Regions from separate parts of the Streptomyces sp. ADI95-16 genome, predicted to be linked through region 1. Evidence: riboswitches for the same ligand, from Rfam matches in the RefSeq annotation. Region 1 holds a riboswitch; each other region holds the start of a gene.
The links. Region 1 has a riboswitch for cobalamin ahead of EES41_RS34695 (hypothetical protein). Riboswitches for the same ligand answer to the same signal wherever they lie in the genome.
Positions count from the first base shown of each region.

Region 2: another riboswitch for cobalamin. It lies ahead of EES41_RS24270 (ribonucleoside-diphosphate reductase subunit alpha); the one in region 1 lies ahead of EES41_RS34695 (hypothetical protein).
Region 3: another riboswitch for cobalamin. It lies ahead of metE (5-methyltetrahydropteroyltriglutamate--homocysteine S-methyltransferase); the one in region 1 lies ahead of EES41_RS34695 (hypothetical protein).

Region 1 covers NZ_CP033581.1:7,789,208-7,793,121, forward strand. Annotated here, with positions in the region: gene EES41_RS34690 (prenyltransferase/squalene oxidase repeat-containing protein) at 1-1,953, opposite strand, end outside; cobalamin riboswitch at 2,170-2,239, opposite strand; cobalamin riboswitch at 2,360-2,498, shown strand; gene EES41_RS34695 (hypothetical protein) at 2,609-3,914, shown strand, end outside.
Region 2 covers NZ_CP033581.1:5,400,628-5,404,541, forward strand. Annotated here, with positions in the region: gene EES41_RS24270 (ribonucleoside-diphosphate reductase subunit alpha) at 1-2,372, opposite strand, end outside; cobalamin riboswitch at 2,524-2,665, opposite strand; gene EES41_RS24275 (GNAT family N-acetyltransferase) at 2,699-3,211, opposite strand; gene EES41_RS24280 (Uma2 family endonuclease) at 3,289-3,873, shown strand.
Region 3 covers NZ_CP033581.1:6,313,690-6,317,603, reverse strand. Annotated here, with positions in the region: gene metE (5-methyltetrahydropteroyltriglutamate--homocysteine S-methyltransferase) at 1-1,632, opposite strand, end outside; cobalamin riboswitch at 1,787-1,948, opposite strand; gene EES41_RS28220 (NAD(P)/FAD-dependent oxidoreductase) at 2,095-3,576, opposite strand; gene EES41_RS28215 (transcriptional regulator) at 3,711-3,914, opposite strand, start outside.

The sequences.
Region 1 (3,914 bases):
GGACTGGGAGAACACGGACGGGGCGTTGGTGTAAGCGCCCTTGGCGGCGCAGCTCCGGTCGGGCGCGGTGCTCGGGGCCGGGCAGACGGCCTTGGCGAGGGCGGCGATCAGGTCCTGTCCGCCGAAGGCGCGCGGGTTGCGGCCGACGGCCTCCGCGAGGACGGCGGTCTTGCCGATGGAACCCCCGCCGGCGTGCTTGGTGCCGATCAGGGTCCAGTCGTGGACGCCGCGCCCCTTGCCGTCCTTGCCGCCCTTGTCGAGGAAGTCGACGACGTTGCGCAGGGTGGCGTTGTCCTGGCCGGTGGCGGCCAGGGCGTAGGCGCCGTCGATGGTCAGACCGTAGTCGGCGAAGCCGCTGCCGGGCGCGTTCTCGTAGTAACGGCCCTGGATCAGACGGGCCTTGTCGGTGAGGTAGGCCGTCCCCTTCTTCGCGTCAGGCCCCTCGCCCGGCGCAGCCGTCGGCGGAACCGCCGGCGGGGTGGTCAGCGTCACCAGGTCGCTCTTGGCGGCGGCGAGCACCACCGGCGCGGCGGCGAACACCCGCGCGTCGGTCTCGCCCTCCTCGAAGCCGAAGCCGCCCGCGGGGAGTTGCTGCTTGGAGAGCCAGAAGAGGCCCGCGTCCGCGTAGGGCGTGTCACCGAGGGCGCGCAGCGCCTGGGCGGCCCGTGCGGTGGCGGCCGGGGCGCCGGTCGTCATGTACGAGGCGGAGGGCCAAGCCCCGGTCGCCAGCTGGGACTTCCTCAAGTAGGCCCGGGCCTTCGCGACCGCCGCGTCGTGGCCGCCGGCCCGCTTGAGGGCCAGGGCGATGAGCCCCGTGGAGGCGGCGTCGCTGTCGCACCATCCGCCGGAGCGGATGAGGATGCCGGTGAACCCACCGTCCTCGCACTGGAGGCCGGCCAGCCGGTTCACGGCGTCGGCCGGGGGCGTCACGCCGCCGTTCAGCAGGGCGATGACGGCCATGGCCTGGGCGTCCGACTGGCCGGTGGTGCGGAAATCGCCCTTGGTGAGGCAGCCGTCGACCGTCTCGCCGTCACCGATGTCCCGGGGACAGACGTACTTGACCAGGTCCCCGAGCAGGTCGTGCCCGCCGAAGGCCCGCGGATCCCTGCCGGTGGCCTCGGCGACGAGCGCGAGGCGCGCCGCGGCGGTGGCGTCGGGGATCCCGTCCTTGCCGACCGGGTAGGCGTACGCGTCCGTCTGCGCGGGCGTGGCGAGGAAGTCGGCGGCCTTGCGGGCCGTCGCGCTCTTGGGGTCGGCGCCCGCGAGCGCGTAGACGGCCTCGGTGGTGAGGAAGTGGTTCGCCGTCGTGGCGCCCTCGTCGACGACCCTTTCACCGTCGGTCAGTTGCCCGGTGAGCCACCGGGTGGCGGCGGGCAGGTCCACGGTGCCCGGCGGCACGGTGGGCGGGCCCGTGGGCCCGGTCGGGTCCGGGCTGGGGCCGCCGCCTGCGGCGCGTACGTCGTCGGGGGAGAAGGTGGGCTTGCCGGAGGTCCCGCCGATGTCCGTACCGCCGAACACCCAGGCGTCCACGTCGCCGTCCTTCGGCGTGCGGGCCATCGCGCCGAGGGGGCTGTAGGTCCAGTTCTTCTGGCCGGGCGAGGCGATCCAGTACGACCAGTAGGCGGTCGCCTGCGGTGTGAGGACGCAGGCCTCTTTGTCCGGAGTCGGGTACTGGGTACCGGAGTTGAAGGAGCCGTTGCCGATGCGGCAGATGAAGGCGGGGCCGTCGTGGACGGTGCCCTCGGTGGTGAAACCGGCGTCCCGGAGCAGTTCGTAGCCCGTGGTGGGCGTGGTGTCGCAGCCGCGCTCCACCTTGCCGCCGAACGGGCCGAAGTCGACGGCGACGACGGCGCCGGCCGTGGCGGTGCACCCCTCGATCGGGTCGGCCGCCGCGGACGTCGTCCCGGTGACGAAGACCGCGCTCGCGCCGAACGTCAGCAGCGCCGCCGACATCAGCGACACCAGCCTCATTCTTCCCGTGCGTCGCTCTGCTAGCTCTGCGGTCCCCACCACGGCCCCTCGTGTCAGCCGGGCGGACCAGTGCGTGGCAAAGGGCTTCCCGCACGCACGGAGCGCGGTGCGCAATGCGCGGTGCGCAGGGCGCGGAAGAAGCCTTCGAACCACGCCGTAGTCCGCGACGGCGTTTCTCGCTGCAAAAACCTGGCTCCAGGCATTCCGGCTCGCCCGGCGATGCCGGGCCTACGGTTGCGGGTCAGCGCCGGATTCAGACCGGCTTCCCCTGGAGCTGAGTGCTTATCAGTCGGAGTGGAACACGCTGATAAAGGCAGCGTCAAGGTGTCTTGCATCTCATCCAGGAGCGCTCCCGGCGGGTCCGGGCGGCCCGTCTCGCGGTGGCTGGCGGACCCTTGATCACTCGGGTAGCGTCCTGGGCTGCCAGATGGGGGAATCCGGTGGGAAGCCGGAGCTGACGCGCAGCGGTGTGGGACGGCGGGGGCCGTCTCCGAGCCCGAATGCCCATACGGCGATGCAGTACAGGAAGCCGTACCACGCGTTCCGGGCGGCGGCCCTCCGGCATGCCCGCCCGTGCGTCCGCACTGGACGTGGAGCGCCGGATGAGGTCGGCGTCCGCCGATTCCAGGAGCAGGCCATGTCCCGTCCCCGTCCCCGCACCTCCCGCCGCCTCGCGCTCGTCGTGCCCGCAGCGCTCGGCGCCTTCGCGCTCACCGCGCTCCCCGCGTCCGCGACCTCGTCACCCGCCCAGATCGCCACCTCCAAGACCAACGGTGTGGCATACCTCAAGTCCCTCCAGGCGGCTGACGGTTCGTACGCCGGCTCCGGCCTGTCCAACGAGTGGGCGTTCAGCACCTTCGCGGCGGCCGGCACTGCCGTCGTCGACGTCTACCCGGGTGGCGACACGACGAAGAACGCTCGCACCGTCTACCGCAACCTGCTGTCGACGGCGGGCTGGCCGCAGGCCTCCCCGGTGGTCACGGACTACGAGCGCGGCACCCTCAACGCGTACGCCGCCGGCATCGACCCTGCCCGCGTGTCCGCCTCCCGCAACCTCGTCGCCAACATCTACTCCTACTGGCAGACCGCGGAAGCCGGCTACTTCGGCCCGTCGGGCAACTTCAACGGCACGGTCTTCGCGGCCCTTTCGCTGGGCGGCGCCAAGACGCAGGCCGGCGGCGCCCGTGTCCCGCAGGCGCTGACGGACTCGATGGTCGCCCGCATCCGCGCCAACCAGCACGTGGACGGCGGCTGGACGTACCAGAAGGGCGAGGGCAATCCGACCGTCCTGAACTCCGCGGGCGACGTCGACATGACCGGCGCCGCCATGGCTGCCCTGTGCGTGTCCGGCGTACCGAACACCGACACGGACGTCGTCCAGGCGAAGAACTTCCTGAAGGGCACGCTGGTCTCCGGCAGCGGTGCCTTCAACTCCCTGTACGGGGTGAACACCAGCTCCAACGGCTGGGGTGTCGCCGGTCTCAACGCCTGCGGATTCAACCCGCAGACCGGGGACTTCCTCACCGGCAGCGGCAAGACCCCGATCGACTTCCTGATCGCCAATCAGTACAACCCGGCGGGCGGCTTCAAGTACAAGCCGTCCGACACCGTGCCCTCCGCCTACTCCTCCATCGACGCGCTGCGGGCCGTCGCGGGCGGCGGCTTCACGACGGCCCCGCCCGTTCCGGTCACCCCCGGGGCCCCGCAGTGGGTCGCCCAGTCCACCTTCACCGCCGGTACGGCCACCCAGCTGGCGCTGACCGTCGACGACGGCGCCGGCAGCCTCAAGGTGTGCTCGGTCGCCTTCACCCCGACCGGTACGACCACCACCCTCGGGGACGTCCTGAACGCGGCGACCACCGCCGCGACGCCTTCCGGCTGCGTCACGAGCGTGACCCCCTCGTCGGGCACCGGCACCGTCACGGCCGTCAACGGCAAGGCCA
Region 2 (3,914 bases), 2.4 Mb from region 1:
CAGGACTCGGGGTTCTCAAGGGAGCAGGCCAGCGCCTCGGCGTCGGCGACCGCCTGGGGCAGCGCGACGGGGGTGGCCGCCTGCGCGGCGCGGGCGATCTTCGTCGCCGGGCGCGAACGCAGGTAGTACGTGGTCTTCAGGCCCTGCTTCCAGGCGTACGCGTACATCGAGGAGAGCTTGCCGATCGTCGGCGTCTCCAGGAACAGGTTCAGCGACTGCGACTGGTCGAGGAACGGCGTACGGGCGGCCGCCATGTCGATCAGACCGCGCTGCGGGATCTCCCACGCCGTGCGGTACAGCTCGCGCACCTCGGCCGGGATCCAGCCGAAGCCCTGGACGGAACCGCTGGCCTCGCGCAGCGCCTCGCGGCTCTGGGCGTCCCACACGCCGAGCTTCTTCAGCTCCTCCACCAGGTAGCCGTTGACCTGGAGGAACTCGCCCGACAGGGTCTCGCGCTTGAAGAGGTTGGAGACCTGCGGCTCGATGCACTCGTACACACCGGCGATGGAGGCGATCGTCGCCGTCGGGGCGATGGCCAGCAGCAGCGAGTTGCGCATGCCGGACTCGGCGACCCGGGCGCGCAGCGCGTCCCAGCGCTCCGGCCAGTTCAGCTCGGTGTTGTAGTGGTCCGGGTGCAGGACGCCGCGGGCGGTGCGGGTCTGCTCCCAGGCCGGCAGCGGGCCGCTGCGCTCGGCGAGGTCGCAGGAGGCCTCGTACGCGGCCAGCATGATGCGCTCGGAGAGCTTGGTGGACAGCGCCTTCGCCTCGGGGGAGTCGAAGGGCAGCTTCAGCTTGAAGAAGACGTCCTGGAGGCCCATCGCGCCCAGACCCACCGGACGCCAGCGGGCGTTGGAACGCCCGGCCTGCTCGGTCGGGTAGAAGTTGATGTCCACCACGCGGTCGAGGAAGGTCACGGCGGTGCGGACGGTCTCGTCCAGCCGCTCCCAGTCGATCTCGCCGGTCTCCGTCAGGACGAACGCGCCCAGGTTGACCGAGCCGAGGTTGCAGACGGCGGTCTCGCCGTCGTTGGTGACCTCGATGATCTCGGTGCACAGGTTCGAGGAGTGGACGACGGTGCCCGGCTCGGCGGTCTGGTTCGCCGTGCGGTTGGAGGCGTCCTTGAAGGTCATCCAGCCCTGGCCGGTCTGCGCGAGGGTGCGCATCATCCGGCCGTACAGGTCGCGGGCGGGCATGGTCTTGCGGGCCAGGCCGTCCGCCTCGGCCTTGCGGTAGGCGGCGTCGAAGTCGTCGCCCCACAGGTCGACCAGCTCGGGCACGTCGGCCGGGGAGAACAGCGACCAGTCGGCGTCGGCGTTCACGCGGCGCATGAACTCGTCCGGCACCCAGTGCGCCAGGTTCAGGTTGTGGGTGCGGCGCTGGTCCTCACCGGTGTTGTCGCGGAGCTCCAGGAACTCCTCGATGTCCGCGTGCCAGGTCTCCAGGTAGACGGCGGCGGCACCCTTGCGGCGGCCGCCCTGGTTCACGGCGGCGACGGAGGCGTCGAGGGTCTTCAGGAACGGCACGATGCCGTTGGAGTGGCCGTTCGTACCCCGGATCAGCGAACCGCGGGCGCGGATGCGGGAGTACGACAGACCGATGCCACCGGCGTGCTTGGAGAGGCGGGCGACCTGGTGGTAGCGGTCGTAGATCGAGTCGAGCTCGTCCAGCGGGGAGTCCAGCAGGTAGCAGGAGGACATCTGCGGGTGCCGGGTGCCGGAGTTGAAGAGCGTGGGGGAGGACGGCAGGTAGTCCAGGCGGCTCATCAGCCGGTAGAGCGAGGCCACTTCCTCGACGGCCTGGACGCTCTCGTCCGCGGCGAGTCCGCAGGCCACGCGCAGCATGAAGTGCTGCGGGGTCTCGACGACCTGGCGGGTGATCGGGTGGCGCAGCAGGTAGCGGCTGTGCAGGGTGCGCAGGCCGAAGAAGCCGAAGCGGTCGTCCGCGCCCTCGGCGAGCGTGTGCTCGACCAGCGCGTCCAGGCGGGCCGCGTGGGTCTTGACGAACGCGGCGGTGCGGTCGGCGATCAGGCCCTCGCGGTGACCGACGGCGACGGAGGCGGAGAAGGAGGTGGCTCCCTGGCCGGCGGCCTCGTCGCGGACGGCGAGCGTCAGCAGCCGGGCGGCGAGCCGGGAGTACGCCGGGTCCTCGGAGATCAGACCGGCCGCGGCCTCGGTGGCGAGCGAACGCAGCTCGGCCTCGTCGGCGGCGGCGCTGCGGCCGCGCAGTGCGGCGGCGGCGACCCGGCCGGGGTCGGTGTCGGGAAGGTCGGCGGTCAGCTCGGTGAGGGTCCGCAGCAGCGCGGCCCCAGGTCCCCCGGTCTCGATTCCGGTGTCGGACGGGTCGGACTCGGCGCGCGGTGCGGAAGGCGCGATGGTCACGGGGGGAGCTCTCCCTCGCTCGGCTCCGGGGCACCTGCGGTGCGGGGCGCGAGCGGGCGCGCGCGGACAGGGACCTCGGAGGGCACACCGCGCGGCGTCCACCGGCCCAACCGCGGGGCCCGGACGTATCGGCACCCGGTTCGGTCGAGCCGGGCGCACTGTCGGCAGGTCATCGGACTTGCGGTGACACCAATGGGTGTACTTCATACCGTTGCGGGACAGTTCCGGATTCACACCGGATTCCCCTGCGACGACAGCGAGGATGAGCATACATGTGGGGGGCCGTTGATGCGCGACCCCCCACATCTTGTGTCGGCCTGCTACCGGTCCAGTACGCGCAGCTCCAACGCGTAGGTCAGCAGCGGCACCGTGGGGACTGGTGACCAGTCCCGTTCCGGGGTCCGTACGAAGCCCAGCCGCTCGTAGATCCGGTGCGCGGCGGGGCTCTGCGCCCGGGTGGAGAGCAGCAGACGGTTCACCCCTTCGATGGCCAGGGCGCGCTCGGCGCAGGCCCGCACCAGCGCCTCGCCGGCCCCCTTCCCGCGCCCCGCCCGGTCGACGGCCAGCATCCGGAACTCGGCCTCGCCGGGTCCGGCGACGTCGGCCATGCGGCTGCCCGGCGGGGCGAAGGTCACCCCGCCCAGCAGGACCCCGTCGAGCGTGGCGACGATCACCTCGCCCTCCCCGGCCCGCCCGGCGACGTCGCGCAGCACGCGCTCGTAGAAGTCGTCCTCGTTGTCGTCCAGGAGCCCGTCGTCGAGATAGGCCCGCGCGGTGATGTCACCCAGTTCCGCGTAGTCACTGGGCACGGCTGTTCTGATCACGATGTCCATGGGGAACGATTCTGCGGGACGGTCGTCGGTGCCCGGCGCTATCGTCGGATCAGACCGTCGAGGAAGCCGAGCGAGGCATGACCGTGATGACCGACAGGCCCCAGATGCTGACCGCGGACTTCGAGACTCTCGCGCGTATAGGCGCCCGGGAGGTCGAAGGGCTGCGACTTGAGTTCATCACCGGCAAGATGGGGGTCAAAGCGGTGCCGGACGGGGATCACGACCGAATCGTTGTCTGGCTCGCCCGCATGTGCATGCAGTACCGGCCTGAACAGTGGCTGCATGTCGAGCGCGGATTGATGGTCGAGGAGTACCGCTCGGGTCGCGCGCGTCCAGACGCGTTGATGGCCCCGGACGACGCGTTCGTCGGCCAGGGTGAGTGGGCTGATCCGACTCCGGTGTTGATGGTTGTCGAGGTCACCTCGTACGACTCCGACACCGACGGGCGCGACCGCAAAGAGAAGCCCCACGCGTACGCGGAGACCGGCATTCCGGTCTACCTGCTGATCGACCGGGACAACGGCCTGGTTCTGGTTCACAGCGAGCCCGACGGGCAGCGGTACGAGACCGTGCAGACCGTTCCTTTCGGAAAGGACATCTGCCTGCCCGACCCCGTCGGTATCACCCTCCCCACCGAGCCGCTCAAAGACTGGGTGCGCTGAACCCGAGCAACGGCGAAGGGCCCCGCCACCGTCGGCGGGGC
Region 3 (3,914 bases), 1.5 Mb from region 1:
CCCGGCCAGGATCGGCGGCCGCACGTACCGGGTGCCGTACGACTGGACCCAGCCGTGCTGGGTGGCGAGATAGCCGCTGAGCTGCTCGGCGAAGTACTGCACCATGTCGTTGCGTTCGGGCTCGCCGTGCACGAGGACGTCGATGCCGGTCTTCTCCTGGAAGCCGATGACCTCGCGGATCTCGGCGGCGATGCGCTCCTCGTACCCGGCGGCGTCGGTCCGCCCGGCCCGCAGGTCGGCGCGGGCGGCGCGGAGTTCGCCGGTCTGCGGGAACGAGCCGATGGTGGTGGTCGGCAGCGGCGGCAGGCCCAGGCGGGCCCGCTGGGCAATGGAGCGCTCCGCGTACGGGAGGGCGCGGCGGGTGTCGGCGCCGGTGACGGCGGCGGCCCGGGCGCGGACGGCCGGGTCGCGGGTGAGCGCGGACCCGGCGCGGCTCGCCAGCGCGGCCCGGTTCGCGGCCAGTTCGGCGGCGATGACCCCGGTGCCTCCGGCCAGGCCCCGGGCGAGGGTGGCGGTCTCGGCGGTCTTCTGCCGGGCGAAGGCCAGCCAGCGCGCCACCTGCGGGTCGAGGTCCCGTTCGGCGGCGACGTCGAGCGGGACGTGCAGCAGGGAGCAGGAGGGGGCCACGTCCACCTGTCCGGCGAGGCCGAGCAGGGTGCCGAGGGTGGTCAGGGACCGCTTGAGGTCGTTGACCCAGACGTTGCACCCGTCGACCACACCGGCGACGAGCCGCTTGCCGGGGATGCCGCCGGCGGCGGCGAGGTCTTCGAGGTTGCGGGCGGCGCGCCCGGTGAAGTCGAGGGCGAGGCCTTCGACGGGGGCGGCGGCGAGCACGGGCAGGGCCTCGCCGAGCCGGTCGAAGTACGAGGCGACGAGCAGCTGGGGCCGGTCGGTGAGGGCGCCCAGCTCTCGGTAGGCGCGGGCGGCCGCGTTGAGTTCGGCGGGGGTGCGGTCCTGGACCAGGGCGGGCTCGTCGAGCTGGACCCATTCGGCGCCGGCGGCCTTCAGTTCGGCGAGGACGCGGGCGTAGGCGGGCAGCAGCCGGTCGAGCAGGGTGAGCGGCTCGAAGCCGGGGGCGACGCCGGGGGCGGGCTTGGCGAGCAGCAGGTAGGTGATCGGCCCGACGAGTACGGGCCGGGCGGCGAGGCCGAGGGCGGCCGCCTCCCGGTACTGGGCGAGCTGCGCGCCGGGGTCGGCCGTGAAGGCGGTGCCGGGGCCCAGTTCGGGGACCAGGTAGTGGTAGTTGGTGTCGAACCACTTGGTCATCTCCAGCGGCGCCACGTCCTGGGTGCCGCGGGCCATCGCGAAGTAGCCGTCGAGCGGATCGGCCTCATGGGCGGCGCGGTGGCGGTCGGGGACGGCGCCCAGCATGACGCTGGTGTCGAGCACGTGGTCGTAGTACGAGAACTGGCCGGTCGGTACCTCGGTCAGGCCGGCGGCGGCCAGCTCCAGCCAGGCCTCGCGGCGCAGCCGGGCGGCGGTGTCGTGCAGCTCGGCGGCCTGGACGCGGCCCTTCCAGTACCCCTCGACGGCCTTCTTCAGCTCCCGCTGGGGGCCTTGTCGGGGGTAGCCGTGCACGGTCGCCCGTACGGCGGGCGCGGGTGTGGCGGGTGTGGCGGATGCGGTGGTCACAGAACTCTCCTTCGCGAGCGTGTCTGAGGACGGATCCCGGCGACGGGACACGGGCACGCGAACGCGAAGGGATGGCAGAGGTGCACGCCGACCCGCCCGAGAGGTCACCGGAATCTCCGCGCGCGGACGTGGGTCCGCACGGCGGGCAACGGGCAGGTCTTCGGACTCGCGAGCACGCCTGCCCCGACCTGTCGGTCGGGGACGGACACCTACTGGCCGTCGCTTCCCAGGCCCGTCCGGGCCCAGTGCGTATGACGGCGGTCGTTCTCGCTCACCGCTGCGGGGCAGTCCCGGATTCCCACCGGGTTCCCTCTTACGACGCTTCCCGCCTGGCGGACGGGGGCGAACCAGCTGCACGGCCCACCTTACGGGAGCCGAATGTCAGATCGGGGTCAGATGACCTGCCGATCTCGGGTGCTCGCGGGGCACCGCGCGGACGGGGTGACCGGCTGCTGAGGGCCGCTACGCCCCCGGCGGGCCGTGGTGGGAGGGGTAGGCGGTGGTCTCCGGGGCCGTGGGGAGGCGCCACTTGGACAGGACGCGCACCACCGTGCCGGGGCTGAGCAGGGTGTTCGGCGGGGCGGACAGGGACAGGACGCCGAAGAAGGGCGCGGAGATCCCCGGATCGGCGGTGGCCCCCGCCATCACCCGGGACATGTACTTCTGCAGGATCCGGGTGGCCCGGTCCGGCGGCGGCCCCTCGGTCCCCGGGTAGCGCTGGTCCTCGCTGGTGGCGATCTGCCAGGCCACCTCCGCCGCGGCGGCCGTCCGCCGCTGGAGCCGGCGGGCCGCGCCCGGGATCTCCGCCGGCCCCAGGTCACCGATCGCGGCGGCGAGGGCGTCCGCCGCGAGCGCGGCCACCGTCATCCCGTGCCCGTACACGGGGTTGAACCGGCACGCGGCGTCGCCGAGGACGATGAACCCGGCCGGCCAGCGCTCCATCCGCTCGTAGTGGCGCCACTCGTTCGCCGTCCCCCGGAACCCGGTCGCCGGGGAGAGGGGTTTCGCGTCGCGGATGGCGTCGTAGAGGGCGGGGCTGCGCAGCGTACGGGCGAAGTCGAGGAACTCCTCGTCCTTGGTGGGCGGGGCGTGCCCGCTGCCGTAGCCGAGCAGGGTCACCAGCCAGCGGTCACCGTCCAGCGGGACCAGCACGCCCCCGCGCGGGCTGTCCGGCCGGCCCTGGACATACACGCCGCGCCAGCGCCGCCCGGGGTCCTTCGGGGCCGCGAAGGAGCGGCTGGAGTAGGCGAGACGGGAGTCGCAGCGGGAGGCTTCGGGCACCTCGTACCCCAGGGCTGCCAACCAGTCGGAGGCCTTGGAGGTGCGGCCGGTGGCGTCGACCACGAGGCGCGCGGTCAGCGGCTCGCCCTCGCGCAGTCGCACGCCGGTCACCGAGCGGCCGTCGGCGCCGGCGACGAGCCCGGTGGCCGCGGAGCCGGCCCGCACCCGGATGCGCCCGTCCCGCAGCACCTCCTGGCGCACCGTCCAGTCGATGACCTCCCGGCCGGCGAGGAGGACTTCGGCGCCGGGGACGGCGCCGAACCAGCCGGCGGGGCTCAGCCAGAGGAAGTCCCGGGGCGATTCCAGCACCGCGGCCCCGGCCGCCACCAGCTTTCCGGTGATCCCCGGAAGCATCTGTTCCATCAGCTCCAGGCCGCGCGACCACAGCACGTGCACGTGCCGGGACTGCGGAACGCCGGGCCGGAACGCCGGCCCGGCCTCGGGCAGTTCGTCCCGCTCGACGAGGGTGACGCGGGCGAACTTCGTGGCGAGCGCCCGGGCGGCGAGCAGCCCGGCCAGGCCCGCGCCGAGCACCACCGCGTGGTCCTCCGCGTGGTCCTCCGCGGCGGGGTCGTTGCCGAGGTCGTCACCGGGTTGGCAACCGGGGTCGTTCGGACGGCTCGTGGGAGAACCTGCCGGGTGGTTGTCCGTCTCGTTGTCCATACCGGCGAGTCTCGCGGGACGGCCGCGGAACAGGCCGCCCCGGCCGGGGCGCCCTGAGGCATCCCGGGGGCGGAAAGGCTCACACCCGGGGCGCCCGCCGACCCTCCGCCGCCCCTCCGGCGGCCCCGGGCCGTTCAGCGCGCGGTGGTCGCCGAGACCAGGACGTCGCCGGCCGCCACCCGCGCGTACAGCACCGTGCGGCCCGTGCGGCGGCGCAGGATCAGGCCGGCCGCCAGCAGCACCTTCAGCTGGCCGGCCACCGCGCCCAGGCTCAGCCCGGTCAGCGCGACCAGCTGGGTCGTGGACTTCGGGCTCTCCAGCAGCACCAGCACCCGCGC